3 regions of the Pseudoalteromonas sp. RB2-MNA-CIBAN-0110 genome follow, and region 1 is predicted to be linked to each of the others. Evidence: predicted binding sites of a transcription regulator. Region 1 holds the regulator's gene; each other region holds the start of a gene.
The links. The regulator FliA, encoded in region 1, starts transcription of late flagellar genes. The targets are predictions, from matches to a motif close to CTAAAGNTNNNNNNNNNNNNGCCGATA.

Region 1 (10,888 bases):
TTAAATCGCAACGAAGCCTTTGATACTACTAAAATGTTTGCCGTATGGGGAGAGGTTGCAGACGCTTTAATGTTTCCTATGGCTATGTTTGTATTAATTATAGTTTTGGCTGCATTTATTGGTAATACGTTACTAGGTGGCTTTAATTTTAGCTGGGAAGCCGCTGCACCTAAAGCAAGTAAAATGTCGCCAATGAAAGGCTTTAAACGTATGTTTGGCCCGCAAGCGGCTATTGAGCTTGTAAAGTCACTTTTAAAATTTGGTTTGGTTGCAAGTTTTGCTATATTTTTAATTAATACTTATTTTGATGAAATATTGCATTTAAGTTTAGAAAGCGCACCGGGTAATATTATTCATGCCTTAGAGATTTTAGGCTGGATGTTTTTAGGTCTTTCGTGCACTTTAATTATTATTGCGGCTATTGATGCACCATTTCAAAGTTATAACCATAACAAACAACTTAAAATGACAATGCAAGAAATTAAAGATGAGTATAAAAACTCTGAAGGTGACCCACAAATAAAAGCGCGTATTAGGCAAACACAAAGGCAAATGTCGCAAAACCGTATGATGCAAGATGTCCCTGACGCTGATGTTATTGTTACCAACCCAACTCACTACTCTGTAGCATTAAAATACGATACAGAGCGCGCAGGTGCGCCTATAGTACTTGCTAAAGGTATTGATGAAATGGCGATGCAAATTAGAAAAGTAGCAATAGGGAACGAAGTACCTATTTTAGAATCCCCTATGTTGACCCGAGCGCTTTACCATACGGCTGAAGTAGGAGAGCAAATACCCGATCAGCTATTTACTGCTGTAGCGCAAGTTTTAGCGTATGTATTTCAGCTTAAGCGCTTTAATAAAGGGCGCGGTAAACGTCCAACTAAGCTCAATAAAAAGCTGCCAATCCCCGATGCCTACAAGTATTAGACCGTTAACTGAGTAACTTGGAATAGTTATTGCAAATTCTACGTAGTGTCAATTTTTTGAAATTGTAGAATTATGAGTTTTAAAGCGGTATTACAACAACTTAACAGAGACAAAAAAGACTATGCCAAAGGGGTAGGTACTCCTTTGCTTGTGCTTGCAGCCTTGGGAATGGTGATCTTACCGTTACCGCCATTTTTACTCGATATCCTTTTCTCGTTTAATATTGCCCTCGCATTAGTGGTTTTACTCGTGACTGTTTACACGATGAAGCCGGTTGAGTTTGGTATATTCCCCTCTGTATTACTAATCGCTACGATTATGCGCTTAGCGCTTAACGTTGCCAGCACTCGAGTTGTATTACTTGAAGGTCATAATGGTGGTGATTCTGCCGGTAAAGTAATTGAAGCGTTTGGCTCAGTTGTTATTGGTGGTAACTACGCTGTTGGTTTGGTCGTATTTTTAATTCTGATCATTATTAACTTTGTGGTAATTACTAAAGGTGCTGGGCGTATTTCTGAGGTATCTGCACGTTTCACCCTTGATGCAATGCCGGGTAAACAAATGGCAATTGACGCCGATTTAAACGCTGGTTTTATCAGTGCTGAGCAAGCGCGTGACCGCCGCGAGGAAGTAACTCGCGAAGCTGATTTTTACGGCTCAATGGATGGTGCGAGTAAATTTGTAAAAGGCGATGCCATTGCAGGTATTGTTATATTGATCATCAATATTGTTGGTGGTTTATTTGTCGGTATGATTCAACATAATTTGAGTTTTGGCAACGCAATGGAAGTATATACATTACTTACCATTGGTGATGGCTTAGTTGCTCAACTCCCTTCTTTACTGCTTTCAATTGGTACCGCGATTGTTGTAACACGTCAAAATGAGTCGCTCAATATGGGTGACCAATTTAAGAAACAACTAGGTAACGAAAAATCACTCTTTATTGCTTCAGGTATTTTGATCATCATGGGTTTAGTGCCTGGTATGCCGCATTTTGCTTTTTTAAGTTTAGGTGCGTTATTGGGTTATTTAGCTTACTACACACAGCAAACTAAGTTAAAAGCCGCTGCAGCAGAAGCCGAAGAAGCCGCCAGTGGCGGAAGCGCTGCAACAGGTATTGCCAATAAACAAGAGCAAAAAGAACTTGGTTGGGATGATGTTCAGCAGGTTGACGTAATTGGCCTAGAAGTAGGTTACAGATTAATTCCGTTGGTAGATCAATCTCAAGGTGGTGAGCTACTTAATCGTATTAAAGGTGTACGTAAAAAGCTTTCTCAAGAACTTGGTTTTTTAGTACCACCTGTTCATATTCGCGATAATTTAGAGCTTGATCCAAATGCTTACAGAATAACGCTAATGGGTGTTTCAACCGGTGAAAGCGAACTTAAACATGGCGACGAGCTAGCGATTAACCCAGGGCAAGTATTTGGTCCTATTAAAGGGGTTGAAACTAAAGATCCTGCGTTTGGCCTTGATGCAGTATGGATCAAGCCTGATCAAAAAGATGAAGCGCAATCACTAGGTTATACCGTTGTAGATTCAGCCACGGTAGTCGCCACTCATATTAGCCAGTTATTAACTAACAGTGCGGCGTTGTTACTAGGGCATGAAGAAGTTCAAAACCTGCTTGATATGCTTGCTAAAAGCCATCCTCGCTTAGTAGAAGGACTAGTACCTGATGTGTTGCCATTAACTGCAATTGTAAAAGTACTGCAAAATTTATTGAATGAAGGTGTAGCTATTCGCGATATGCGCTCAATTGTTCAAACCCTTGTTGAGTATGGTCCGCGTAGCCAAGACCCCGATGTATTAACGGCTGCAGTGCGTATTTCTCTGCGTAGGTTAATTGTTCAAGATGCGGTTGGTATGTCATCAGAAATCCCTGTCATAACCTTGGCACCTGAGTTGGAACAGATGTTGCATCAGTCATTACAAAATGCAGGCGATGAAGGTGCCGGTATTGAGCCTGGACTTGCAGAGCGACTTCAAGTGTCATTGACACAAGCGCATCAAAATCAAGAAATGGCCGGTGAACCTTCTATATTGCTAACGTCAGGAATGTTACGCACTGTGTTATCTCGTTTTGTTAAGTACACCATTCCAGGATTGAGAGTGATGTCTTATCAAGAGGTACCAGACGAAAGACAGATCAAGATTGTTAGCTCTGTAGGCCAACAATAAGATTTTAACAGGGGTTGAATCATGAAAATTAAACGTTTTTTTGCTAAAGATATGCGCACAGCACTTAAAGAAGTTAAAGATGAGTTAGGTGTTGATGCGGTTATTATGTCAAATAAGAAGCTGGCTAACGGTGTAGAAATTGTAGCGGCAGTTGATTATGACAAAGCAGCCCCTAAAGTAGCAGCGCAACCACAACGCCCTGCAGAGCCGCGTGCTCAAGCACCACAGCAAAGTGTACATAATTTTGTAAAACCAGAGCCTCAGCGTGCCAAACCAGAGCCGCAAGCAAAAGTGGCTGACAGCCTACAAGCCTTATTAGAGCGCCAATCACCGCGTCCTCGCTCCCCTGAACTTGCATCAATGTTTTCACAATCAGGTATTGATACTACCGATAACTATCAAGAACCAGTTATGGAACAGCGTACTAAAAATATGTTTGCTCCTGAAAATGCAGCGCCAGTTCGTCCACAAACTCAAGCGGATAGCTTAGGTTTTGATGATTTAGACAGCGACTTTGATGATTCAGATAGTCCAGTAACTGCTCGCCAACAAACACCCAATAATGAAAGCGAAGAAATGACAACAATGCGTGAAGAAATGAACGCAATTCGTCAATTACTTGAGCATCAAGTATCAGGCTTAATGCAGCAAGATATGGCGCGTCGCGATCCAACACGCGCTTGCATGGTTGACCGCTTAGTCGGTATGGGTATTGATAAAGAAGTAGCGCAACAAATGGCATGTTTTGTACCTGATGATGTATCTCGTAAGCAAGGCTGGAAAGCGTTGTTAACGATGGTCGAAGATCAAATGCAAACAACCAATAATGAAATACTTCGCCAAGGTGGTGTATATGCGTTAGTGGGTCCAACAGGTGTTGGTAAAACAACAACAGTTGCTAAGCTTGCAGCGTTAGGCGCACAAAAATATGGCGCTGATAAAGTGGCCTTAATAACCACTGATACATACAGAATTGGTGCTTATGAACAGCTTGCTACTTACGGCCGTATTATTGGTTGTGGTGTAAAGCAAGTTAAAGATGCTAATGAATTAGCTGAAGTTTTATATCATTTACGAAATAAACGTCTAGTATTAATTGATACAGCAGGTATGAGTCAGCGAGATTTACGTTTAACTGAGCAGTTAAACACGTTAATGCGTAACCAACGTGTGGATATTCGCAGTTACTTAGTACTAAGCGCGACGGCACAAATTAATGTATTACAAGAAACAGTACGTCACTTTAAAAAAGTACAGTTAAGTGGTTGTATTTTCACTAAGTTAGATGAATCATTAAGTTTGGGTGAGATAATTAGTATTGCGATTCAAAATCGCCTTCCAATAGGGTATCTTACTAACGGTCAACGAGTGCCAGAAGATATTCGTGTTGCAAATGCTGAAAAACTAGTGAAAAAGGCTGAGCAGTTATATTTAAAAAGAACAAAAGCACAACATTCAAGGCACCAAGCAGTGGCGCCAAGTACAGTAGGGATGTATGATTAACACAGTATTAGATCAAGCAAGCGGCCTGCGCAAAATGAGTCAAAACAATAACAACGGCGTAAAAGTTATCGCTGTAACCGGTGGTAAAGGTGGGGTGGGGAAAACAAATGTTTCTCTAAATACCGCTATTGCACTAGGGCAACAAGGTAATAGAGTATTAGTGCTGGATGCTGACTTAGGTTTAGCAAACTGTGATGTGATGCTTGGTTTACGTGTAGAGCGCAATTTATCACACGTTTTGTCAGGTGAATGTGAGCTTGACGAGATTTTAGTTGAAGGGCCTGCTGGTATTAAAATTGTACCCGCTACATCGGGCTCGCAAAGTATGGTTGAATTATCGCCATCTGAGCATGCCGGGCTAATTCGTGCATTTAGCGAATTGAATACCGAATTTGATATTTTAATTGTAGATACAGCCGCTGGTATTTCAGACATGGTGCTAAGCTTCTCACGAGCAGCACAAGATGTAATGGTTGTAGTGTGCGATGAACCAACATCAATAACCGATGCTTACGCACTTATTAAAGTATTAAGCCGCGAGCACGGTGTTTATAAGTTCAAAATTGTTGCCAATATGGTCCGCAGCATGCGTGAAGGCACTGAATTGTTTGCAAAACTATCTAAAGTTACCGATCGCTTTTTAGATGTTTCAATGGAGCTAGTAGCAACGGTTCCTTATGACGAAAATATGCGCAAAGCAACACGTCGCCAAAAGGTGATTGTTGAGCTCTTTCCAAGTTCGCCAGCCGCTCTCGCGTTTAAAGCGCTGGCGACAAAAGCAGTTAAATGGCCAATACCAAATCAACCATCTGGGCATTTAGAGTTTTTCATTGAGAAACTAGTAAACGGCTAATTATGACAACATTGGTGAATAGAGCTATGGGATATCAATCAACACAAAACTTAAATGTGATTGTTGAGAAACATGCATCACTTGTTAAAAAAGTGGCATGTCATCTAATTGCTCGATTACCACCTAGCGTTCAGCTTGATGATTTAATTCAATCAGGAATGATAGGTTTAATAGAAGCTTCAAAAAACTTTGATGCAACAAAAGGCGCAAGCTTTGAAACCTTCGCCGGTATTCGTATTCGCGGGGCTATGCTTGATGAAATGCGCCGTGGTGATTGGGCTCCTCGTTCAGTACACCGTAAAAGCCGACAAGTTGCAGAAGCAATTACTGGGCTCGAAAGCAGTCTGAATCGCGAACCAACAGATACAGAAGTTGCTGAAAAACTTGAAATTTCACTCAATGAGTACCATCATATTTTAAATGATGTTAATACCAGTAAAGTATTAGGCATAGAAGACCTTGGTGTAGATGAGGATGTTATCACTCCCGTAGGCCAAGATTTAGCGCTAGACAAACCTTTTAATAATGTTAAAAATGATCGGTTTAATGAGTCTTTACTAAATGCAATAAAGTCATTACCAGAGCGTGATGCAATGGTACTTTCTTTATACTATAACGATGAAATGAATTTAAAAGAAATAGGACATATACTCGATGTAAGCGAATCGCGTGTAAGTCAGATACATGGTCAGGCGATGATTAAGCTTAAAGCTAAAATCAATGACTGGATAAACTAGTAGTAAGTAAACTAAGGTTAATACCTCACTGGGGGATGTTTTGGATAAAAACATGAAAATTCTTGTAGTTGATGATTTTTCAACGATGAGACGAATTATAAAAAACCTATTACGTGACTTAGGTTTCACTAATGTTCAAGAAGCTGATGACGGGTCTACAGCTTTGCCTATGTTACAAAATCAAGTATTTGATTTTGTGGTTACAGATTGGAATATGCCGGGAATGCAAGGTATTGACCTTCTAAGAGCAATTCGTGCAGATGATAAGTTAAAACATATCCCTGTACTGATGGTAACGGCAGAAGCTAAAAAAGAACAAATAATAGCTGCAGCGCAAGCTGGCGTTAATGGTTATATTGTTAAGCCATTTACGGCTGGAACATTAAAAACTAAATTAGAAAAAGTATTTGAACGCTTAGGCTAATGATGGGGGAGAGGCTTATGTCAGCACCAGCTGCGCCTCAAATAACGTTAGAACAAGCTCGTCAACTCGTCATTTATTTAGAAAACGATGAGCAAGATAAAGCTAATCAGTTGATTTTAGAGACAGCTTCGCAAGAGCAGTCTAAATTATTTGCTGAAGTTGGGAAGTTGACTCGTCAACTGCACGAAGCACTTAAAAGCTTTGAGCTTGATACTCGCTTAACTAACATAACGACAGATGCGATTCCAGATGCTAAAAAGCGGCTTAATTATGTTATAGAAATGACAGAAAATGCGGCTAATAAAACAATGGATGCTGTTGAGGCTAGTTTACCTATAGCACAGCAACTTGCAGATGAAATATCTCATATCAAACCGACATGGGATCGTTTAATGAGTCGGGAGATTGAGCTTGGTGAGTTTAAACAACTTTGCCATAGTATCGATAAGTTTATGAATAACTCTCATCATAAAACGGATGAGCTTCAAAGCTTAATGACAAATGTACTAATGGCTCAAGACTATCAAGACTTAACAGGTCAAGTTATTCGCCGTGTTATAGAACTTGTTAGAGAAGTAGAAGAAAGCTTACTTCATCTTTTAACAGCGTTTGCTGAACAAGATGACAGTGACAACACAGCGAATAAAGTAGAACAACAAAAAATAAAAGAACCAGTTGCCACACAAACTTTAGCAGGTCCTGAAGGCCCTATTATTGATAAAGAATCGCGTAATGATGTTGTGTCTGATCAAGATGAAGTCGATGATCTTTTATCAAGTTTGGGCTTCTAAGAGGAGAGTAACTGCATGTTTGAAGTCGATGAAGATATTTTACAAGACTTTCTTGTAGAGGCAGGAGAAATCCTAGAGCTTTTATCTGAACAGTTAGTTGAACTGGAAAATAATCCAGAAGATACCGAGTTACTAAATGCCATATTTAGAGGCTTTCACACTGTAAAAGGTGGTGCAGGCTTTTTAGCTATGACAGAACTTGTTGATGCTTGCCACGGCGCTGAAAACGTATTTGATTTACTACGTCAAGGCGTGCGAACGGTCAATTCAGAGTTAATGGATGTTATTTTACAAGCGCTCGACACCATTAATGAAATGTTCGCGACTATCCAAAATAGGGATAAGCCGGAACCAGCAGATCCTGAGTTACTTCAAACCCTCCATATTTTGGGCCTACCTCCAACAGAAGCCGAGCTTAACGGAGTCGCTTCAGAAACTGACGTTGAACAACCTCTTGATCAAGTAGTTGATACGCCAATAGCTGATGAGGAAGATCCATTTGCATTTGATGAAATGTTTAGTGGAACTCCTTCGGTTAGTGATGCTGAAATAAACGAAATCACTGAAGATGAATTTGAAAACTTACTTGATGAACTACACGGTAAAGGACAAGGTCCTGCAGTTGAAAAGCCAGTAGCAAGTAGTAGTGATTTTAATGGTGATATTACTGATGATGAATTTGACAGCTTATTAGACGAGTTACATGGAGTTGGCAGTTTTGGTGAGGTTGCGAGTAAAGCACCTGAGCAAAGTAGTGTAGTTAAAGCACCTGTAGAACCAGCTAAACCAGCGTCAAATACTGCTAATTCATCAGATGATGAAATTAGTGATGATGAATTTGAAGCGCTTCTTGATGAACTTCATGGTAAAGGCACTGCACCTAAATCAATAGAAAGCACTCCAGCTGTGAAACAGCCCAATATCCCAGCTAAACCAGCTGCAAAAGCTAGTGTGCCTGTAAAAAAACCAGAACCTGTAAAAGCACCCGCTTCTAAACCGGTAGAAAAACCGGTTGCTAAAGCAGCGCCAGCAACGCCTAAAAAATCAGCGCCACCAGCAGCAGAGACGACAGTTCGCGTAGATACAAAACGACTTGACCAAATTATGAATATGGTTGGTGAGTTAGTACTTGTGCGAAATCGTTTGGTTAGTTTAGCGACCAATTCAGACAGTGAAGCAATGGGTAAAGCAATCTCTAACTTAGATGTAGTGACTGCTGATATTCAAGGCGCGGTTATGCAAACGCGAATGCAACCAATTAAAAAGGTATTTGGTCGTTTCCCTCGCGTAGTACGCGATTTAGCACGCAGCTTAAACAAAGACATTGACTTACAACTTGTAGGTGAAGAAACCGATTTAGATAAAAACTTAGTGGAAGCACTAGCCGATCCGCTTGTGCATTTAGTTCGAAACTCAGTTGACCACGGTATTGAAATGCCAGCTGTTCGTGAGGCTGCCGGTAAGCCTAGAACAGGTAATGTTACTTTATCAGCGTCTCAGGAAGGCGACCATATTTTGTTGACCATTAAAGATGATGGCGCTGGTATGGATGCTGAGAAACTGAAAAAAATAGCAATTAGTAAAGGCGTGCTCGATCACGATCAAGCGAGTCGACTTTCTGACACTGAAGCATACAACCTAATTTTTGCACCTGGCTTTTCTACAAAAGAAGAGATATCTGATATTTCAGGTCGTGGTGTTGGAATGGATGTGGTGAAAACTAAAATCACCCAATTAAACGGCTCTGTAAGTATTCAATCTGAGTTAGGTGTAGGTACTATTTTAGAGATAAAAGTACCACTTACCTTAGCCATATTACCGACCTTAATGGTAATTGTTGGCGCACAAACATTTGCGTTACCACTTGCAGGTGTTAGTGAAATATTCAACTTAGATTTAACGAAAACAAATGTGGTTGATGGGCAATTAACAATTATTGTGCGTAAAAAGGCAATACCGTTATTCTACCTCGAGCACTGGTTAGTTAAAGGCTCAGATCGTTCACAGCGAAAAGCAAAAGGCCATGTAGTTATTGTGCAAATTGGTACGCAGCAAATTGGTTTTGTTGTTGACTCATTAATTGGCCAAGAAGAAGTAGTGATTAAGCCGCTTGATGCGTTACTTCAAGGAACACCAGGTATGGCAGGTGCTACAATAACTTCGGATGGTGGCATTGCACTGATTTTAGACGTTCCAAACATGTTAAAACATTACGCAGGCTAATAATAAAGTAGGTATATATTTAATATATACCTACGCATAAATTTAATAAGAGAGCTAAATGGCCGTTAAAGTTTTAGTTGTTGATGATTCAAGCTTTTTTCGCCGCAGAGTAAGCGAAATTCTTGAGCAAGATAGCGATATACAAGTTATAGGCTTTGCTGTGAATGGCAGAGAAGCTGTTGAAAAAGCAGCTCAGCTACGTCCAGATATGATCACTATGGATGTCGAAATGCCTGTGCTTGATGGTATTAGCGCAGTTAAAGAGATAATGGCGAGTAATCCAACGCCTATCTTAATGTTTTCATCACTAACACGTGATGGCGCAACAGCAACGTTTGATGCGCTAGATGCTGGAGCAATGGATTTTTTACCGAAAAAATTTGAAGATATCGCTCGTAATAATGAAGACGCTATAAAGCTTTTGCAAAATAAAGTGAAAGATATAGGGCGAAGACGTTTACCGCGAACGTTTAAATCTGCAACACCACCTAAGCCGGTAATATCAACTAAACCGATAACAAGCTCACTTTCGCAAAGAACAAACACACTAACGCCTTCGATAAAACAACCCGATAGAAGCTTTCAAAGAGTAGCCCCTACGACACCGTCAGGTTCTAATGTTGCCTCAATGCGAGCAAGTGGAAAGCAATACCAGCTTGTGGCTATTGGCACTTCTACAGGTGGCCCTGTTGCACTACAAACTATATTAACTCAATTGCCTGCTAATTTTCCTCATCCTATTTTACTTATTCAGCACATGCCAGCTGCATTTACACCCGCGTTTGCAGCGCGCTTAAACGGTTTGTGCCAAATAAAAGTGAAAGAAGCACAACAAGGTGACCGCTTACAACCAGGAACGGCTTATTTAGCGCCTGGCGGACAGCAGATGATGGTAGAAGGGCGTGGTGCAAATAGAATACTGCGCGTATTTGAAGATCATAGCGAGAGAATAAGTTATAAACCGAGTGTAGATGTAACGTTTGCCAGTGCAGCAAAAACGTATCAAGGCGATGTGCTTGCTATCGTTTTAACAGGCATGGGCGCTGATGGACGTGACGGTGCAAGAATGTTAAAGCAAACGGGGGCAACTATTTGGGCACAGGATGAGAAAAGCTGTGTTGTTTATGGAATGCCTCAAGCCATTGCTAATGCGGGGCTTTCGAGTGAAAGCTTAGCATTGAGCGATGTTGCAGCACGTATAAAGAGAGAGGTAGGTTGTGGATAAACTCTCAATATTTGG
Region 2 (10,888 bases), on a different contig from region 1:
TATTTAATACAAATATCATTGCTATGTTTGATTTAGACGTTAAGATAGCAAGTTCACAATGTTAAATTAATGTTTATTTCCTGTTTATTGGTAGATCTAAAATGAAATTACCCGATCAAAAATCTTTTATCTTCTCTGTTATTCTTGCTGTAGTTGGTTTTGTTGTTGTTGAGTTCGCTTTAGGCGGCTTAGCTTTAAATCCTGCATTACTATTTGGTGCTGGTTTATTAATAGGTGCGATTGCTATTGCTGCAATGTCATCTGATGTGACTGAAGAAGCTGAAGTTAAAACAAAAACGCTTTATGTTGGTAACCTTCCTTATCGTGCAAACGAAGGTGTGGTTCGTGCATTATTTGAAGAACAAGGCAAAGTATTCAATGTTCGTTTATTAAAGGATAAGAATACTGGCAAGCGTCGTGGCTTTGGTTTTGTTGAAATGGCGCAAGCTGATGCAGACAATGCAATTGCTAACTTGAACGATAGCGAGTTCCAACAACGTACTTTAAAGGTACGTGAAGCAAAACAAAAACAAGAAGATGATTCTAATGCTCTACGTACTGAGACGGATCAGTCAGTGTAACTAGCTTTACCGCTAGCTTATTGCTAAACACATCAGCCGTTGCATAATATTGCAGCGGCTTTTTTATGTCTGTTAGTTTATTCACACAGAAGTTAAGTTGGTTAAGTAGGTAGTTGACTCTGTTTGCTATCGCTACACCTGAATCAAGTAATTTTACATTCCCTTCAAAATACTGACTAATAGGCTCTGCTAATATTGGAAAGTGCGTACATCCTAATACAAGTACATCTATAGTTTTATCTATATGTAGGTCATCAAGCACTTGATGCAACTTGTTTGTATCCAAAGACTCTGTAAAAAAGTATTGCTCAGCTAAAGTTACTAACTCCACACTGCTATATAGATTAACGGTTACATTACGAGCATGCTCAGTAATTAATGTTTTAGTGTATGAACTGGCGACCGTTGCCGGTGTGGCTAATAAGCCAATATGATTTGAACGTGTTAACTCTGCCGCAGGCTTTATTGCTGGCACAACACCTACTATAGGAATATCTGTCATTTGGCGAACAGCACTAAGTGCAGATGTAGAAGCGGTATTACACGCTATTACAATTAAATCAACATTAAGCGTATTAGCTTTGATGAAATGAATAAGTGAGCATAATCGGTTAATGATGGTTTTTTGGGATTGAGCACCATAAGGTAGTAATGCATTATCCATAAAATAACTGTACTGAGCATTGGGGATACTTTGCTTTATATGCTCAAGTACAGTAGTTCCACCAATACCTGAATCAAAGACCATTATATGCGCTGACAAACTACCGTTCCCACTTTACTTTAAGAACGGCAGTTTGCCATGAGGTATTTATAAAAGAAAGTAGTTTAACTTTGCGTGGTTTCTAAATCAGTAAGCCTGTCGGCCGCAGAATTTAACTGATTAAGGTTTTCGAACATAGACTTTGTGTAATCTACTAACTTATCTATTTGCTCCTGATCTTGATTTAACCATTGGAGAATGCCAGCTAGCTGATTTTGTAATCCAAGCTCACCCGCTTTTTCAAAAGCATTTTTAAGGTCGTCATTAAAAGGAGCTAAACCCTCCGCTACTTGTTTTTCTGGTGCTGGTCTATATTCTTCATAGCTTTTAACTGTTGCTATTGTTTTTGTTTGGCGTAAATCCATAGAAAAAGCCACCAGCTGATCGCTGTCTAAACTCAGCTCTTGCGCTTGTTCAAATGCTTCATCTAAATCACCACCAAAAAAGGTTTTACTTAAATCTTGTAAGTCTTCCATCATTACATTAATAGCTTCTTGCTCTTGCTCATTTAAGTCACCATTAACCGACATCGAAAATGATACCTGTCGAGATTGCGATGATGAGCTTGCAAACGACTCGCCATTATTGTTTTGCTGATAGCCACTTGCCGACTGAGATTCAAATGCATCTGCAAAGCTAATACTTACCTCGTCACCTTCTGCGGTGGTAAATTTATACTCTGCATTACTCGTCATACTGACATATTGAGCCTGGCTTATATTTACGCTGGCTGGTTGTGGGTTAAATAACGACTCTTCAAACTTATCGAGCCCATTGTAAATTCCCTCTTTGGACTTATTAATCCCCTCTTCCATGTCATCATTAAATACGCCTGTACCTTTGAGTTCATCAACAGCGTCGTCAATCCCTATTTGGACTCCTTTGCGCGCGTCGCCTAACATATCTTTGAGCTTTTCGTCATCAGCGCCGTTAGCTTTTGCTTTATTAACAGCACTACTTACAAAATCGAGTACGTTTTTTACTATTTCATCAAAATCAAATAGTGGTTTATCTGCTTTTTTTTCTGCGATAGGCAATCCAAGCTGCTCAGCCATTTTATCGCCAAGCACCTTTGCGGCCAACTCTCGGCCTCGTTGTTGATAGCTATCTTGAGGAGACGTAATTGTAGGTTGCTGTATATCAGCTTTATTATTGAATTTATTGATGTTGTTGTTTGGCGTAAAGCCATAATTACCTATTTTCATGATTCGTCTCCTAAGCGTGCGTAGTTTATTATCGGCTATAACAATAAAAACTAAAGTACAATGTTCAATAAAACAGCATAAATGCTAGCCAAAACTAGACAAATACGCAGCGCTCCCTACAATAGCGCCGATAAACAGATCTTAGATAAGGTAGTAGCGTTAATGGCAGTTATTAAAATAGATACCACACAGTACCAAACGCAGTTAAGTAAAAAAGAGCAGCGTATTAGTGCACAGTTCCAACGTTTTGGTGTGGAGCAACTAGAAGTATTTAGCTCAGAGCCAACTAACTACCGCCAACGTGCTGAATTTAGAGTATGGCACGACGGTGACGATCTGTTTCACATTATGTTTGATCAACAAACAAAAGAAAAAATCCGTGTTGATACATTTGATCCAGCAGCGCCTCTAGTTGGTGAAATAATGCAGGTGATGATTGAGCATCTTAAGCCTTGTGAAATATTACGTCGTAAGTTATTTCAAATCGATTACCTATCCACGCTAAGCGGTGAAATTTTAGTAAGCTTGCTTTATCACAAACCACTTGATGATGAATGGTTAAGTGAAATTAAAGCGCTTAAAGAAAAACTAAGCAGTAAATACAAAATTGACTTTATCGGTCGTGCTCGCAAACAAAAAGAAGTGCTGGGTGATGACTTTGTAACTGAGCGTTTAACAGTTAATGGTCAAGAGCTTATTTATCAACAAGTAGAAAATAGCTTTACTCAGCCTAATGCAAAAGTAAATATTAATATGCTGGAGTGGGCGCAAGATTTATGTAAACCACTTAAAAATGATTTATTAGAACTGTATTGCGGTAACGGTAACTTTTCAATTGCGTTAGCGGGCTGTTTTAATAAAGTATTAGCAACAGAAATATCAAAATCATCTGTTCATTCTGCTCAATACAATATTGCTAAAAATAACGTAGAGAACTTAGATATTATTCGTATGTCTAGTGAAGAGTTTACTCAAGCAATGAATGGCGAGCGTACTTTCTCTCGTTTAGACGGTATTGACCTTAAAAGCTATGACTGCCAAACCATATTAGTTGATCCACCGCGCGCGGGCATGGATGAATTAACGTGTGACTTAGTGGCTAACTACGAAAGCATAATTTATATATCGTGTAATCCTGAAACCCTTGAGCGTGACCTTGATCACCTAACACGTACGCACAACGTTAAGCGCTTTGCTATATTTGATCAGTTCCCATATACACATCACATTGAGTCGGGTGTTTTCTTGCAGCGCAAATAACCAGCCAAAATTAAAGTGCCAGTACTTTTATAAGTGCTGGTATTTGCTCTTCACTAAATACTTGAATCCCATTATTTATTAATAATGCTGCAGTTAAACCTAGTCCTTCGATTTTTACTCCGCGATGCTTTCCATCATATATTGTATTTCGTCCGCAAGAAGGGCTCGATTCTTTAAGTAGAGCAAAACGCACTTGATTCTTTTTACAAAGTTCTAGCGCTATATTAGCTCCAGTTTGAAACTGTTCTGTTACATCTTCTCCTAAATTAGTAATTACACTCCCCTGTATTATTTCAGCAGGAGCTCTAGGGGTAGGAAGCCCACCAGCGACCTCAGGACAAAATATAATTAATCTATTTTGCTTTTGCCACAAATTAAGCTGTGGATGTAAAATTGCATGTCCTTTACCATCGTAGCGAACAGAATGCCCTAGCAAGCAACTCGATACTAATATTTTTTCCATAGCTACATCCTTATAAAGCAAAAAAGCTCCCTAAGGAGCTTTTTTAGTTTTAGCTAAACTTACTTGTTAGCTAAGTAATTAATCAGTTTGCTAATATCTTCTGGTTCAGTAATACCCGACTCACGACCTAGGTTTAATTTATACTTACCATTTACAATAAATGTAGGTACGCCACGTAGTGCGCCTTTTTCTTTAAAGTAGTCTTGATCGCGTTTCATTTTAGAGCTCAGCGTACGTACCGAGAAGCTTTTAAACAGCTTATCAAACTTATCGCCATCAACGCCCTGCGCTACAAATATATCTTTTACATCTGCAAGCTCATTAAAACTAGCGCGCTTTGTATGAATATGATTAAAGATTGCAGAGACAATTTTATCTTTTTGCGGAAGCACTTCTGCAGTAGCGAGTGCTTGGCTCATCATCTGTTGGTTTTCTGGGTCGCGTACACCTACAAAATCAACATGGCTCTTTTTAAATTTAACGTTTTTATCAAGCTTAGGCTTAAACTCACCAATTAGTGCTTCCATGTTATTACATGCAGGGCAGTAAAATGAGAAAAACTCTTTAATTTCTGGCTTTTTAGTTGCGCGCTCAGAAACAACGTCGTAATGCACGCCTTCTTCATACGTTGCTGCAAAGCTTGTTGCCGCCATAGGAAGTAGTACTGCAAGCAAACCTGCTTTAACTAATTTAATCATTATTATGCTCCGAAATTTATAGTGCTAATAAAAACGCTACTAACTCATCAAGTTCTTTTTGATTTTTGATGGTGTTGAGGTTTATTTTATATTTATCGTTAACAATAAAAGTAGGTACACCTGTAAGTGCGCCTAATTTTGAATATTTATTTTGTTTGTTTTGCATTGCTTGCTCAGCCGAAATAACTGGCATGCTTGCAATTTCTTGATCAAACGTTGCGCTATCAATACCGTTTACTTCAAGTAATTTTTTAACGTCTTTCATTTCAGTTAAAGGAGCACGCTGAACATGAATACTTTTAAAAATCTGATCGCTAATACTCTGCGCCTGACCATGCTGCTTAGCAATTAAGTAGGCAAAGCTTAAATTACTTTGTGCTTGTGGCGACACGCCACCTAAAAAGTTCACGTGGTTTTTAATAAACTCCGCGCCTTCTGGCAAGCCTTGTTCAATTGCTTTTGCTACTGGTTCAAACTTAAAACAATGTGGACAGTAAAATGAGAAAAACTCGGTTACTTGTGGTGATGTACTTTTGTCTACATCAATAACAGTGTATTGATTATCAACTTCAAACTGTGCAGCAAGTGCTGCAAATGGTAAACATAAAAGTAATAAACTCAGTTTTAATTTTTTAAGCATTTGTATCTCGTTGTACTTGTCTTTAAATAAAATATTACGGCAATAACTTTAACGGTGCTTCTTGCAGTGCTGCAAGTTGCTCCTTCAGTGCTAAAATTTGTTGCTCCCAGTATTTGTCATCAGCAAACCATGTAAAGTTCCGCACAAAGGCAGGATCGCTCCATCGTTTAGCTACCCATCCCATATAATGGATAATACGCATCGCTCGCAGCGGTTCAATTAATTTGAGTTGAGAGTGATCAAAATCACAAAACTCTTCATACGCACTCACAAGGGTGTCTAACTGTAACAGTTGCGTCGCTCTATCGCCACTGAGCATCATCCATAAATCTTGGATTGCAGGACCTTGGCGGCTGTCATCTAAATCAACAAACATGAGCGCATCACCTGCCCACAAAATATTACCAACGTGGCAGTCACCATGTAAGCGAATACTTTGCACATCTTTATACTGTTTTTGCGCCTGCTCTATCACTAAATCTAAAATAGTATAAAAGGCAGTATTTATTCCCATAGGCACTAAGTTACTTTTTTGAAGATGAACTTTGGCTGTATGTAAATACTCCTCGCAAGTAACTGTTGGCCTATAAGTAAAAGGCTTTGTTTTAGCTACTTGGTGCATACGGCCAATTAAACGCCCCATTACATCAAGCTGATCTAAGTTATCAACCTCAAATAAACGCCCGCCGACACTTGGAAACAACACAAACAAATAACCTTCGTGTTCAAACAAGCTTTGCCCATTATATAAAATAGGGGCAACAACAGGCACTTCCGCTTCTGCCAGTTCAAATGCAAAATCATGCTCTTCTTGAATTTGCTCTTTACTCCAGCGCTCTGGGCGATAAAACTTCACTACGTAACGCAGTCCATCATCGGCTTTAAATTGGTACACTCTGTTTTCATAGCTATTGAGTGCCAACAAACCAGATTCAGCGTACACACCTACGCTTTCTATTGCATCGAGTATTAGGTCAGGTGTTAAGTCAATAAAACTAAATTTACTCATACTCTTCTTATATAAAATAAAAAGCGGGTTATATACCCGCTTTTGTTAATTGCTATATCAACTTACCTATTTAAGGTAGGTTGTGATTATCGCGCTTTAAAAAAGTTACTCGACTGCGATATTGTCTCATCCGGCTCATCTACCGGTGAAAGCACAAAGTTAAACTCTGTCATAGACACCTTCAAATCATAAGGGTCCATTACAAGCGACAATGGCACATTATGAGATTGCCCTGCCTGCACAGTAAATGACTGCTTACCAATATACTTAAAGTTATCTAACCCTTGCACTTTAATATTAAAGGTTTGCTCGTACTGCGCTTTATTAATTACCTTTAATGTATAGGTGTTCTCTACTAAACCATCAAAATCGACACGATATAATTGGTTTCGATCACGAATGATATCAAAGTCCATTGTTTTACGCAGCGCTATATTAGCTACAAGTGCTCCCGTAAGCACAACAAGTATGACCGTGTAACCAATGATTTTAGCTCGTAGTGGATTCGTTTTATTTTCTGGGGTTTCGAGGTTTCGCTCTGTCGTATATGAAATAAGCCCACGCGGGTATTCCATTTTATCCATTACGCCATCACACGCATCAATACATGCACCACAGTTAATACACTCAGCTTGTAACCCATTTCTAATATCAATACCTGTTGGACACACTTGAACACACAAGTTACAGTCTATACAGTCGCCTAGCTCTAAATCTTCATGATCTACTTTACGTGAACGAGGACCACGGCTTTCACCACGGCTTTCGTCGTACGTTACGGTGTATGTATCTTTATCAAACATAGCTGATTGAAAACGAGAGTAAGGGCAAATGTGTAAACACATAATTTCTCGCATCCAACCGGCATTACCATAGGTACACGCAGCAAAGAAAATAATACTGACGAGTGCATAACCACCCACGTTAAACGTTACAAAATCAGGAAGTAACTCTCTGATTGGCGTAAAGTAACCCACAAAAGAAATAGCGGTATATAACGAAAACAATACCCAACTAGTATGCTTTGCCGTTTTACGCCAAAACTTGTCAAAATTCATGGGTCTTTGATCGAGTTTTTTACGCTGATTAGCCGTGCCTTCAAGCTTTTCTTCAAACCAAATAAAAATAAAGGTCCAAACAGTTTGCGGACATGTGTAGCCACACCACACCCGTCCATAGAAGGTGGTCACTAAAAACAGCGCAAATGCTGCCAGCATAAAAATAAACGCTAATATGGTAAAATCTTGAGGCCATAGCGTTAAACCAAAAATATTGTATTTTTGACCAATTAGATCAAACAGCACTGCTTGCTGGCCGTTAAAATTAATCCAAGGAAGTAACATAAACGCAAGTAGGCCTAAAAAGCCAATGCGCTGCCTAAGTAATTGATGTAGGCCTTTTACGGCACGCACATAAATACGATTTCGGGGATTGAACCTATCATCTTGACGGCTTAAATCCGGTTTTTGGATTTTCACCTCTACAGGGATATTCTTTACTTTAATTTGCTTGTCCATCGAAGTTCCTCAACGCCGCTTGGAAATAAAAATCCAGCAATACTCAAGTACTCTATACTTAAAGCTAGCAAGTTACTTGCTAGGCAGATTTACTTTAATAAATTGCCTTCTCGAATACTTTCAGATATTTCAGAAATATCTGACTGCTGTTAACCATTATAACAATGTTGGTTAAAATTACTGGCATAGATCGCTAATAATTTATTCATCCCAGTTACTTGCTTTTAAAATGCAGTTTATTACACTGCATGGTAATTCAACCCTACTTAGATCAAGGTTTACGTATCCATGAAAAAATTTATTATTTTGGTAGTTGTGATCCTTGCCTTTTTTACAATCGATCATCCGCTTATAAAAGAACCTCGCGAAAGGTTATTAGGTGAAGGCATTGGTTTTTTAAGTGATGCAAGTAAGGTTAACAGAAGCCCTGCTGCAAATATGGCTAAAAATAGAATCAGCACTCAACTTAAATTGTCTGAATCTGAGGGTGAGTACGTAGAAAAAACGTTTACAACAGATGACTCTGTTCAGTTATTTCACCTACGTTATTGTCGTGAACGTGACTTAAATCTTTATTTTTATGGCGATCGTTTAAATACGGTATGTAAAATAGTGACTGAAGCATTAGAGCAAAAGCGAGCAAAGTAGTGGATTTTTCAGGATTAAATAAAAAAGCAAGCGACTCATTTCATAAACAACGCAATATGCTCAAGCAATTAGCACAAGGCAAAACGTTAAAGTGTGAGAAGTGTAATGGGGTTTTAACACTTAATTTAGCCACCAGTGAACCTGGTAAAGGCATAGTAAAGTGCAAACAAGGCTGTACGGATATTATATTAGAGCTAGGCACTTAGATTAAACTAAGCGCCTGGTATTAATAATTACTCTTCCCAACTCTCGTCGGTTACCAAGCCGCTATTAATTGCGACCACTTCAATTAGTTCAGCAAACCCTAATGCAAAGTCACCCATTGATTCATATTGGTACTGACACAAGGCTTCTATAGTCATGTTATTTTGTTTGGCAATCTGAGCTATTGCTAGCTGGTCGAGTGCAAAAAAACTTAATGTACTTAACGCACTTTCTAATGCTTGTTTAAAGTCAGTGTCTAATTGCGGTGCATTTAACAAAGGCTCTGCGTAAGCTTTGGTTGCAACTAAGAAACCTTTACTCCATGACTTACAAAATTCAGCATCAAATGTGTTAGGTAATTTGTATCCAGCTTCAAATACTTGCTCACTAATTTTATGATATAGCGCCATAAACAAGAAAAGTACTTCTTCATCTAAATCATTAGCTGTATTTGGTAATATCTGCTCAAGCCACTCATGCACATCTAATGGATTGGGCGAACAAATAACGCCAAATAAATAGCCTTGGCTTTGTTGAAGGGTCATTGCTTGAGATTGGGTATTTAAAAATGTGCTGAGCTGCTTTGCGTGCAGCTCAGTAAATTGGGGTATTTGCATTAAAACTCTTTATATTCAAACATTAAAAGTTGAGCGGGTAACGACCTTGGCTATCTGGTCGGCCTAAAAATTTAACCGCATCATGTACGTCTTTAGGTAAGCTAGCATCTGGTTTTACATAACCTGCCACACTAAAGTCGAAATTAGCTTTAAGTGTAGCATCTGCCTCAAGGCCAAGCGTATTATCTGGGTCAATTAATATAGCAATATCGCCCGACTTACAGCTTAACTTACCAGCCAGAGGTCCAATATTAAACCACCCATTTAAGCCTTGCACGTCAATATTAGGGCTCGCTATTTCACCTTTTAGTGAATCACAATAAGGTGCACCTGAGCTGTATTCATCAAGTTCTAAAATTACACGCCCTTTAGCGGTTACAGGTAGGGGAAGCTGCACGCGCTGCATTGCACGCTCTACTGTTGAGCGCACTAGGCCGTCAGTCACTTTAACTTCCTGATTAAAAAGCCCATAACTTACATCAGCATAACCCGAGATATCACTACGCTCTCGTGCATTACCAAACTTCACATTCGCATTTAGCTTGCCTGTAAATAACTTCCAGCCAGCAATGTCCCAGCGCACATTATTTAACTGTTCACCATCAAAACGAACTTGCATCATTTGACCTTGCCAAACAGTGCCTACAGTTTGGCCTACTTCTAATTGCTTTGGAAAGTACGGTTTTGCTATATCTAGTGCAATATGTGCTGGTAATTTAATAACACAAAACACAATAAAACTAATTAAAAAGACAGCCGATAACGTTATTATTTTTTTCATTAATTAATTCTCTAATACTAAACGGCTTACACGCACATAGCCTGATTTATCGTCGCGGCTCAAATCTAAGTTTTCAATTTTTAAGCCGTGCTGATTCACTAGCTCATCTAACCACTCTATTAACTGATTAAATTCTACAGAGTCGAGCGTCAAACGTAGCGAATCACTACTTGGCTGCATTTTACTAATACTTATTTGATGGCGCCCACGTGTAGAATTAACAATTTGGCTTAAGTTTGCATTGCTAGCAACACGGGTGTTACCCGCAGCCTTTAGTTTAATAATACTGTCATCAACCCAAGCTAATAGCTCTTGTTGTTTAATTTGAGATTGCTGTGCCTTTTCTATCGCATTATTTAATGGTCGAAATATTCCCATTACTAAAACAAAAATAATAAACACGCCACCAGCGACCATTACCAATTGTTGTTCTTGCTCTTTAAGCGAGCGCCATTGTTGCATTAACTGCTTTTTCATACTGCACCTCGCAGTTTAATTTCAC
Region 3 (10,888 bases), on a different contig from region 1:
TTGGCACCAATGGCTTACAGCAATGGAAAAAGTACTTATGCAATTAGATGCAGAAGGATTATTTTCAAATGGTATTGAACGCGAAAAAATCACTTTAGCCATACTCGCCTATGATGAAGAAGAAAGCATTCAATTTAAAAGAATCAAACGACTTAATCCACCAGCCGTTCTAACGCAAATTCAAGCTGACTTTGAAGCAATGATTACAGAGCTTGAAAAATGTGAGCAAGAAGTGTTAAACGCCTTCAATTAAAAAGTGCAACACTACTACATATACGCTATACACAAAGTATAAGGGAGGGAGGTTAAAATATAACTCATTGATTTAATTGGTAGCCCCTGCAAGAATCGAACTTGCAACTGCCCCTTAGGAGGGGGCCGTTATATCCATTTAACTAAGAGGCCACAAACAAGCTGTGTGCTTAGAGGTGTGAATTATAACGGCATCTGGTTTTTTATATCAAGTGACAACTGAACTTAATTGCTTGATAAGTATATATCTTCTTTATTTAGTACATAAATTGGGATTAGTTTTCGACTACTCGCGACGATTTTTTTTGTATGCGCGTTAATTACACGTGTATTTACAACAACAGCATCACTGCGATAAATTAATGTACCCGCTAATACATGGCTCGCCATTTGATCTTCACTAAGCTTTTCAATATCGCGCGAAAAAGCAAAATCACCACGACTATTTACATCTATTGTTTGAGTGGTTTTAAAATCAACCACGCCATAACCAAACTTTTGTAACTGATGAATTAACGTTTCAGAAATTTGATTACCTAATTGATTACTTTTAGTAAGCGATGAATCAAGATCGACCAAGGTAGTAACGGCAATATTAATATTGGCGTCGGTATCACTTTCAAACTCAAGCGTATCAACCAAATCAAGTGCCATTTGCTCTACATAGTTAGCAAGTGTTTTATGGTGCTGAAGTGGTGTAAATTGATTGCCATTAGCATCATCTTGAGTTGATTTTTGCTCGGCTGTTTTAAGCATGCTTGCTAAGTCATAATTTACTTGTGTGGTTGAAGATGCATTCATTTCAGCACTTTCATTATTTTGAGTAAAGGCACAACCAGTTAAATTAGCTAAAGCAAAAAAAACGATAAAGCGGTTAAATAATTTACTATACATAATTATCTCACTTGCTTGCTTGTTTTAACATTATGCCATCAGTGCGATAGCTACTATTAAGCGCATCAACAACTGACTGTGGAATAAACCCTTGTGCAGAACCGACTACGGCCTTACTTTCTAGCCCAACAATACGTGCATTAACAAGTACACCACCTTGATGGTTTACAAGCGTACCGGCTAGTACATACTTAAAGTTTTGATCTTGATTTAGCTCTAAATAGTCGCGACTAAATACAAAGTCGCCTGTTGAGGTAACACGCATATAATCAGTTGTTTTAAAATCAATAACGGGTACACCAAAGCTGTGTAATTCATGCATGAAGCTTTCTGCAATTTGGTTTCCTAGTAAGCTACCATCGTTGTAGTCTTCATCTAAAAAAATAAAACTCGAAACAGCTAACGGTGTTTGTTCACTTACGTACTGTAAGTTTTCAACCATGTCTTGCATTATGCCGCGCACATAATGGTTAATATTTTTGCGCATTGGCGGTGTTGCTTTTGTGTAGTTATCTTGTGGAGCCATTCCTGACTGAAATAAGTTATCGTCAGAAACAGGTGCTGCAACGTCGCGTTGGTTACTCACCAGTTGGTTGCTTTGCTCACTTTGTGGTGTTGCGGTGTCTGTATTCATTGTGCCTAGTATTTGAGAGCAACCAAAGCCCAGTGGTAAGCATAATGTAATTAATAGGTTTTTCATTTTGTGCTCCAAATTAGTATTCGCTTCGGTATAAAAGTCCGTCACGCTGCTGAATTTTCTCATTGCCCCACATTACATTAATTGGGATCTCGGTACTTCCCGCAGAGAGCACCTGTTTATTTTCTATATTCACAAGTCGTGCATTAACTATGTATGCATGCTGCTGACGAGTCACTGTTCCTGTGATAACTAAGTCAATATTTTGGCGATTACGTAATTTACTTAAATCGCGACTTAAAATACTGTCTGAGTTTTCTGATAAAGAGAGGTTATTCCCAAGTCTGTACTCAACGGTGTGATAACCCAGTTGAGTAAATTGTGTAAGCAGACTTTCTTGGATCTGCTGACTTAAGCCTGAGGCTTGCCCTGTCACTAATTTTGTATCTAGTGCATCTGCATAAAAGAAGCTACTAACGCCAACACGTGCATTAGCATTTAATGCTCCGTTTAGGTGGTTAAGTTGCGACGTTAAATTAACTACATAGTCATTAACCGTAAAAGGAGCCATGGCTGCTTTAGGTGCATCTGTAGGCACACTTGGTTCTGGCGGCGGCACCAAGTTACAAGCAGCTAAATTTAAAAATAATAAAGGCAGTAAAAGGCGCATAATTGCCATCCTCTTCAAAACATACTGAGGATGAAGCAATTTGTATGCCGACTTAGCTATTGTGCGGTAAAGGGCTGATCTACGTAATAACTAACTAAACAATTTATATTTTGGCTCTTTAATTTTTGACAGTCACCCATAGCGTTTTTTTTGTCTATGTATGCGCCTAGCTTTAAGCGGTTATACATAACTCCTTTTACATTTATTGTTTCAACATTCATCACAAAATTATCGCCTAGTAAGCTAGGAAGCTTTTTTTGAAGTTGCCTAAAAGCTAAAGAGAGTTGTTCTTTTTGCGTTATTGAAAGCACTTGTAAAGCAAATTTAGGATCAACTGGTTTTGTTACTTGTAAATTGGAGCGATTAATTGTGTTGGTATTAACGATTTCTGCTTTTATTACTGGTGCATTTTTCTGCTCATTTTCTTTTGCAATTGTATTGAGTTGCGATATTAGTAAGCTTAAGTCGTCTTCAATAAGTAATAAACGCGCAAGTTCTGGCTTCATATTTTGCCACTGCTGGGAGCTTATTTTTAAAGTTTCAAGTTCTTGCTTTGTTATTTTTACGTAGCTTTTTTCGTCAGTTACGTTGGTCTGAGTAGCACTACCATCAATTGCTTTATTATTCGCACAACCATAACTTAGCAACATTGCACTGATTAAAAATATACATTGAACTCTTTTCATCCTAATTCCTTTAATGGAGTATTTTATGTGTTTCAACAACACACTTTAATCCTTGCGCTTTTACTGAGTCGCATACAGAAATAAGCTCTGGCGAACTGTTTGTTGCGTACGCTAAGGCTAAAATAAATTTATTTTTAGCTTTATCATGCATATAAAAAGCTTCTTGCTGCTCTATTCGTGGTGCTATTAAACGGTAATAAATTTTTAAGATATTTAACGAACTAAAACTTCCTGCATTGGCAATGCTTCCAGTTGTTGCACTGAGCGCCTTTAATGTTAAATCAACGCCCATTACTACATCTCCTTGAGGCGATAAATTAACTGTTATATTTTGAGTGTTTTTTAGCTGCTTGCGTTGTTTATATTCATCATCAATTACTGCTTTATACTGCCCCGGTTTAAGGTCTGTAAATAAGTAATAGCCATCATATGCTGCTTGAGTTTGTGCAACTTGATCCCCTTTCTCATTCAACAGCGCTATATTTGCAAAGGGTTGGATCTGTGTTGTATCACCTTTTTGTTGATAAACAACTCCCTCTACTTCACTGGCATTATTTAATGCGAAGTCCATATACTCTACAAAACCAGCCCTTGGTGTAATAGAAAAACCCTCATTAGCTGGTATTAAAAACGGATCTTCAAAACTATTTCTATCCAGTATTATATCTGTTGTACGATTTGCTGGCATTGAAGTTAATAGCGCAACGCCGTGTTCGTCTGTAATTGCTTGACGATAATTGTGAACGCCTTTTACTTTTACGCCGGCAACGCCGTGCTCATCATCATCCATAATACCGTTATTATTTTGATCTAAAAATACGCGTAACATTAAGCTACCCGTGTTAGTTAAGGTGCGCTTAGAGACAAAATATGTATTATGTTCAACATCAAAACCTAAGCTAAAACGGCTATAAATGCCGAGCCGCCAATCATCGTTACTGTTGTAGTTTAAGTTACTCGTTAAACTAAACTTGTCGCTTTGCCAATTGAGCCCTAATTCGGCCGATTGAATATTATTACGAAGTGAATCAGTTAAAGTAAGTTCCGCTTGTAAATCTCGGCCCAAGTTGCGGCTAAACTCAGCCTCGTAACTAACAAGCTCACTTACTGGCGATATACTATAATCTATACCAAACCTTGTGTAGGTTCTCCCAAAGCGCTTTTGAAAACGTGTTGTTCCAAAAGTACTCTTAGAGCTATCGTCTTGTTGCCACAGCAATTGGTTACTTAGTGCAAATCCTGAGTATGAGTAGTTGAACTGGTTGCGTACTTGTTTAAAGCGCCCTCTAGTATCACTATCGTCATATAGGATGTTATTTTGATAAGAAAGGCGTCCATAGGTATTATTCATTAGCCCACCAGCTAAATTTATTTGGTAGCTGTTAAAATCTTGCTGCTGTTCGTCTGTACGATTTGTAGCGCTAAAAAGTAGTGATTGTTCGGCAATTTGAGTTCGGGCTGTAAATTCAAATTCTTGTTCATTGTTATTATTTTTTTCAACATTCGCATTTAATAATAATCGGTCAAATAAGCTTATGTTGGTACCAAATGCATACTTAAGTAAATCGTCATCTGTGTTTTTTTGACCTGATGTAGCAGTGTATACAGATATATTATCTGTAAGCCCTTGCTCATATCTACCCGCAATTTGCCAACCCTGCCCCTGCGAGCTTGAAACATTGTTATTTAGTAATTGCTTGCCTTGTTCAGTAACCGACAATTCATAGTTACCTTGTCCCTGCTTAAGTTGATTTCCGTCCACAAAGTAATAATCACTTTTACGCTCAACTTGACCTTGAGGCCCATAAAAAATAAGCTCAAAATTATTAGCTCCGAATAATAGGTTTATATTATCAAAAATATAACGCCCATCTGCGAGGCTAAGCTGCTGGTCTATTAATATTTCATTACGGTACAGTTCTACATCCCAACCTGGCTGTATAGCACCGCTTAAGTTAACTTGATTATTGACTATTTTTCTATTGGTTACATTATTAGAAACTTTAACACCTCGGGCATACTGACTACTGTAGCTATTGCCAACTTGCGTGGCGATAACATCACCAAAAGATATTTCAGTAGGCATGAAGCTGTTTTTTATTTCTTTGTCTAAGTTTTGCTTTGTAAACGTTAACCTAGAGTTGGTAAGTAAGTCAGTACTTCGTCCAGACAAAAAATACTCTGCAGATAAATACGCAAAGTCTTGAGTGCCTAAAAGTGAATAGTTCGTAGAATGTCTATCATCGCTCGCGGTAAAATTTAGTTGTAAGTCGGCAACCGGAGAAGATAGCGCTTTATATGGGCTAGCTTTCCATGGCAGCGTAGGTGGCGATCTTTTGTTAGGTGATTTAAGGTTGCGCGACTGTCTGTATCTTTGTTGTTCAACCGGTAAGGGGCTATCTGAGCTTATAAGTAATTCTAAATCTGGGTAATCAATATTAAACTCTAGATTTAAAGCATTATGTAAACTTTGAATATCTACATAAATATCATCTTCAATGGTAATTTGATTTTTTGCTAATAAGTAGCTCTGTGTAGGACTAGTAAATACAGCGGGTGTAACCGCTGCATTTAGAAAAAGAGGTTGTTGATTTGCTCCAACACCTTGAGCAATTCGATTGCTAGCATCAACATTCATTGCAAATTGTAGAATATCAAATAAGTCGCTTAAACTAACTTGTACACTTTGCTCGCTTTTAATTGCTGCAACTTCACCTAAGTAGTATGAGTTTAAATAAAGCGAAAGTATTAATAACTCGCCTGTGGCGATTCGCTGTTGCTGATTTTCTTTGTTTTTATAATCAATTACTTCAACGGGCTTAGTTAGCTTTAGTTCAATTGCGCGTAGTGTTGTTAAAGCATCCTCCACGGAAGAATTAGGATTAGCTATTACACTATTACTAAGCAAACTACTTATGCTTAGTAATAGTGCATACAATAAATTATTTAGCGTCATTCACTGTTAAAACATTAAGTGATTGTGAGGTTAAAGGCAGAGTGTATTGTGCAAATGTAAGGTCTTTATATTCTTGACTGCCTTCATATTTAAAAATGACTTTTCCTGCTTTATCTAAATTTTTGTCACTAAATAAACTAAGGGTTACAAACGCATTATCTACTTCTGGATAAATACTTAAATTACCAATTTCTGCAATTTTAACTTGCTCGTTATTACTATCAACAAAGTAAGCACTTAATTTACCGTAGCTACTAAACTTACCTTCTCGTTTTATATTCAATAAAAACTGAGGACGTTGATTGCTTTCATTTAGCACTAGCTTAGCTTGTTCTATGGCAACTACTGGCTGTTTAATGTCTTTACGTAACAAAATAGGTATACTGTAGCTCATAATCATATTAACTTTTATTGAGCTTGTTTTATTAGTATTTTCACCAGGCAATGCTTGAAATAGAAGATGAGAGCGGTACTCACCAGAAGCTAGGCCTTTAGGTTTACGTATTGCTATTTTTACTGTTTGTTTTTCACCAGGTGCTAAACGCATTTGTTTTGGTGACAAACGTGCCATTGAACTTAAACTTTCGCTTGTAGCCTCTGCCAACTGTATGTAGCCACCGCTAGGTTGCGCTTGCTTCTCACTCCATAAAACACGATATGTTTGATATTCATCACCCGTATTAATTACGGTAACTTTAGCGGTTCGTTGACGTTCATCAAAACTAATACGGGTTGGAGAGATAAGTAAATTTGCGTATGCATTTTTTCCTAAAATACATACACTCAGTGCGAGCAGCACTACAACTTTATAAAGCATGTTTTTCCTTTAGTAATCAATCGTAATTTCTAATTGGGTGTCAGTAATAAAACTACCATCTAAGTAACTTTGGCTAGTCCCTGTCGTTATTAAACGGCCACCTACTTTGAGTAAAAGCTCTCCAAACTCATCGCTAGTTTGCGTTCTTGGTAAATCCACTAATACAACCGAAAACTTGGCACTATTAGCTCCTAGCGCTTCACTTTGCAATGTAGAGTCACTCGTTTTGTTAAACGATATTTGAGTAAGGGGAGGTAAATCGGTAAATAAAAGTTCTGCGGGATTCCCCTCAGTTAATACGTAAATATTACCAAATGTGGTTGTTTCACCTTCATGGCTAATGGTTATAGAGCTTAAAGTATTATTTTGAGGGATAACTAAAGTGCCAAAATTAAGCGCTTCTTGTTGTATGCTTGCGCTATAGGCTTGCTCGCTAAACATTAACGAAAGCCAAGCAGAAACATACAAAAAGCGCATTGTTTGTTTAAACACTAATTAATATGACACTTCAATATTAAAGCTACCAGAATACTCACCATCAGGGTAATCCACACTTGATGCGTTTGATGAAGTAGAAAGAGTCGCGCCTATATTAAATGATACAGCGCCATCAACGCCAGCTTGTAGGTTGGGCGTAGCACTTGTATATAATCCACCAGCATTAGTACCGCTCGTTATAAAGTAAGTCCAAGTACCTACAGTAAAATCAGGTTCATTTAACCCTTGACCAGCTAAAGGTTGTACTAAAGTATTTACTGGGTCGCTAATGGTTAAAATAGAATTTGGTACTACATCTGACACACTAAAAGCACCCGCTTCACCACCTTCAATTATTGATATAGTTGCCACATTACCAGCAGCGTCGTCTTGCGAGGTAACATTAGTTGCATCAGGATCAGGATTAATTGTAAGCGTAGCTTGCAGATTGCCTGTAGGATCTGAAATAGCACGAATAGTACCAAAATTTAAATCGTTATCTTTTGTGAGTACTACAGCATTTTGTACCGTTACTTTCGCTTCAAATGACTCTGTAGCAGCATAAGTGCTAAACGAGCTGACCACGGTGGCTACAGCTAATGCAGATAAATAAAACTTCATGCTAAATCCTTATAAGAAAATGGGCTTTATCAAATATTTGCCCAACTATAGTTAGTATCGACTATTAGTACAAATACTTTAATACTATATAAGTTTAAAAGGCCTAATTTATTAATTATATTGGCTTTCCGACAAAAGCAGCAATATTACATGCTTGATCAAGCTGATTAGCTAAATAACAAAACGCACTTACTTGAGCATCGTTTTTAAATGGACCTACACGTAATCCATACAAAGTCATATTATTATTTTTACGTTCAAACATAGTAAAATTAAATTGAGTAAATGCACTGGGGTATAATTGCTTAAGCCTTTCGACTCTTGCTTTAACAAGCTCTGGCTTTAAATACCAACCAAGCTGTGCTCCAATTTTAGTTTCATCTGTTAAGGTGAGTTCTGAATTTTGTAAGTTTGGTGTTTTTACTTCGGGAGTGTTATTTAGTGCCGTCGGTTCCAAATTCTGTGAAGGCTGATTACCATAGGTGATATCGGTTTTATTTTGCATGAGTAAAGGAGGGTTTTCAGTTAATTCACTTCGAGACGATAACGCCATAATTAACAGCTGTAAATCATCTTCCATAGCAGTTAAACGACCAATGCTTTCTTGCTCTAAGTGCCACTGCGAAACATACTCTTTTAGTTGTTTATCAGTAATTAAAGAATGCTGCACGCTCTCGTTATTTACAGTTGCGCTGCTACATCCATATAAATAAAAAGATAAGAATAAAACTGATATTAAATGACAAGACTTAAAATACCGCATTGCAAAAGCACTCTACTAACCAAGATAATAAATCAAAGCAAATTTTGCGCCACTTTATAGCAACTTTTTAATTAAGTAGTCTATCTTGAAGTAAGAAAAGCCATATCGATAACAAGGCAAAATTTCATCATTTAGTTGGTATCACTAATTGCTGCTGCATTGCCCTACCTCCTGCATTCATGCAGTCGTATATCAAAAATTATTAGCGAAGTTAGCATCAGGTCTAATCCTTCAAATTGATTAGGTATTATTGCAGATTGATATTACATACTGTGAGCTAAAGCTTTACTGGCTTATCAGTGTAGTTACTTACTATGCAATCGAGTTTATATAACTTGAATACGTCACAGTCTGCTTTTGCATTTTTAAAGTTTTGGTAAGAGCCAAGTTTTAGCCTGTAAAACATTTTGTCGTTTATTTTGGCGGTTTCTACGTTAGTCAATATTTTGTCTCTAAACAACGGTGCTGCTTTAGTATTTAGCTCTTGCCATGCTTTAGCCACACCTTGCTCTGAGTCAACCGAAGCTACCTGTAAAGCAAATACATGTTTAGGTTTATTTAATTTTACAGTTTGTTTTTTATTACTGTAATTTTGTTTAACTTGTTGGCGTGACTTAACATTGCGTGTGTTACGTGGTGAGCGTACAGACTTGCTGCTATACCCTTGATTAGACTGTGCAATAGCTTTACTGTTTATAATATCGATATGATTTACGAGGTAAGTTATTTCTTTTTCTAATCTTAAAATTCGCTCTATGCCTTCACGAGCTTGTTGCCACTGCATTGCGGCATCTTTTAGCTGTGCAAGTTCAAGGGCTGTAATTGATACGTAGTCAGGCGAGTTACTTTGAGGTTGTTCATCAATGGTTTTTATTTCAGGCGAGACGCTGCATGCTGTACCAAATAAAAGCATTAGCAAGCTAAGTAAAAGCCCAATGTTATTTTTTTTATATATAAACATGTATTAGTTGTCCTGAAAGCAGTGTTTTTACACTACATTTCAGTTAAACATTCTCACAAGAAAGCGTTTAACTTTATTTAAGCTGTGAGCTATAAAACTTAGCTCTTCGCATGCTTGTCAGTATTTCGTAAAACACAACGTTGCATACTCCATCCCTTCCTTGAGAGCATTATTTAATACAAATTCAATGCCAATTAACACAAACTTTACAACATAAATAACAATATGTCTGTAATGACTTAAAAAATTTTATTTTAGAGCTATTCCTTTTCTTATTTTATTCTAGGGCCTGTTGACCTTTCAGGATTAAAATTTGTTCAATCTAGGGGCCATTTAATCGCGGCGCGAGGTTTGTAACCTAGTGGGCTCGATAACTGCTCCTGCGTTATTCTACTGGCTTACATCCATGTAAGAATAAGTAAAAACCGAGTAAAGCTTCCGCGTCCTGCTCACGCCCCTTACCTACATCCATGTAGGCAACAAAGAGTAAATTGCCCCGAGGCAGAACCCTTCGGGCAGCGCATGTTTGGCATTTATGCTACGTTATCGCCTATTTATGGGGAATAACCACACTACATAGGCTCTGCCTTGCTTAAATACCAAACAGCCTGCTGCAAATTTAACCTCGAAAGATAAACAGGCCCTGATAAAACTCATAAAAAAAGGCGCCGATATAGGCGCCTTTCATGTTTTACGTTAACTGTTAAATCAGTTTTTTAATAAATGATTTTAATTCATCGGCAAATTCATCGCGACGAAGTGCAAACTCAATCGTTGCTTTTAAGTAACCAATTTTACTTCCACAATCGTGGCTACGGCCTTTTATAGCGTATGCATCTACTTTTTCGTGTTCCATTAACATCGCAATTGCGTCAGTTAATTGAATTTCGTCGCCTGCACCTTGCGGAGTTTTTGCAAGTAACGGCCAGATATTTTCGCTTAATACGTATCGACCCACTACAGCTAAGTTTGATGGAGCTTCATCTACTGGCGGCTTTTCTACCATATTAAGAATTGGCGAGCTTTCACCTTGCTTTAAGTCAACATCACCTAAATCAACCACACCAAACTGGTTCACTTGTGCCATTGGTACTGGTTCTACCATAATTTGGCTGTGCTTAGTTTTCTCAAAATTAGCGATCATTTCTGCTAAG

Region 2: the regulator FliA is predicted to act here: its motif matches at 2,579-2,605, upstream of AAEY68_RS19405 (DUF5610 domain-containing protein).
Region 3: the regulator FliA is predicted to act here: its motif matches at 8,066-8,092, upstream of AAEY68_RS06040 (DUF4402 domain-containing protein).

The regions. Positions count from the first base shown of each region.
Region 1 covers NZ_JBEOOQ010000010.1:67,730-78,617, forward strand. The annotation lists gene flhB (flagellar biosynthesis protein FlhB) at 1-933, shown strand, start outside; gene flhA (flagellar biosynthesis protein FlhA) at 1,006-3,117, shown strand; gene flhF (flagellar biosynthesis GTPase FlhF) at 3,139-4,620, shown strand; gene AAEY68_RS07415 (MinD/ParA family ATP-binding protein) at 4,613-5,473, shown strand; gene AAEY68_RS07420 (RNA polymerase sigma factor FliA) at 5,500-6,210, shown strand; gene cheY (chemotaxis response regulator CheY) at 6,251-6,634, shown strand; gene AAEY68_RS07430 (protein phosphatase CheZ) at 6,652-7,425, shown strand; gene AAEY68_RS07435 (chemotaxis protein CheW) at 7,441-9,648, shown strand; gene AAEY68_RS07440 (protein-glutamate methylesterase/protein-glutamine glutaminase) at 9,707-10,873, shown strand; gene AAEY68_RS07445 (flagellar motor protein) at 10,866-10,888, shown strand, end outside.
Region 2 covers NZ_JBEOOQ010000054.1:15,391-26,278, reverse strand. The annotation lists gene AAEY68_RS19415 (RNA recognition motif domain-containing protein) at 102-581, shown strand; gene murI (glutamate racemase) at 544-1,344, opposite strand; gene AAEY68_RS19405 (DUF5610 domain-containing protein) at 1,410-2,549, opposite strand; gene trmA (tRNA (uridine(54)-C5)-methyltransferase TrmA) at 2,712-3,809, shown strand; gene AAEY68_RS19395 (2-thiouracil desulfurase family protein) at 3,820-4,272, opposite strand; gene AAEY68_RS19390 (thiol:disulfide interchange protein DsbA/DsbL) at 4,332-4,970, opposite strand; gene AAEY68_RS19385 (thiol:disulfide interchange protein DsbA/DsbL) at 4,987-5,610, opposite strand; gene AAEY68_RS19380 (serine/threonine protein kinase) at 5,645-6,619, opposite strand; gene ccoG (cytochrome c oxidase accessory protein CcoG) at 6,706-8,136, opposite strand; gene AAEY68_RS19370 (hypothetical protein) at 8,425-8,784, shown strand; gene AAEY68_RS19365 (hypothetical protein) at 8,784-8,990, shown strand; gene AAEY68_RS19360 (UPF0149 family protein) at 9,018-9,605, opposite strand; gene AAEY68_RS19355 (type II secretion system protein N) at 9,628-10,386, opposite strand; gene AAEY68_RS19350 (type II secretion system protein M) at 10,390-10,863, opposite strand; gene gspL (type II secretion system protein GspL) at 10,860-10,888, opposite strand, start outside.
Region 3 covers NZ_JBEOOQ010000007.1:94,953-105,840, reverse strand. The annotation lists gene AAEY68_RS06085 (DUF4303 domain-containing protein) at 1-253, shown strand, start outside; tRNA gene AAEY68_RS06080 (tRNA-Arg) at 331-405, opposite strand; gene AAEY68_RS06075 (FlgO family outer membrane protein) at 478-1,146, opposite strand; gene AAEY68_RS06070 (FlgO family outer membrane protein) at 1,154-1,846, opposite strand; gene AAEY68_RS06065 (FlgO family outer membrane protein) at 1,860-2,453, opposite strand; gene AAEY68_RS06060 (SPOR domain-containing protein) at 2,510-3,139, opposite strand; gene AAEY68_RS06055 (hypothetical protein) at 3,150-6,047, opposite strand; gene AAEY68_RS06050 (fimbrial biogenesis chaperone) at 6,082-6,912, opposite strand; gene AAEY68_RS06045 (DUF4402 domain-containing protein) at 6,922-7,404, opposite strand; gene AAEY68_RS06040 (DUF4402 domain-containing protein) at 7,408-8,010, opposite strand; gene AAEY68_RS06035 (SPOR domain-containing protein) at 8,126-8,680, opposite strand; gene AAEY68_RS06030 (SPOR domain-containing protein) at 9,051-9,734, opposite strand; gene galU (UTP--glucose-1-phosphate uridylyltransferase GalU) at 10,438-10,888, opposite strand, start outside.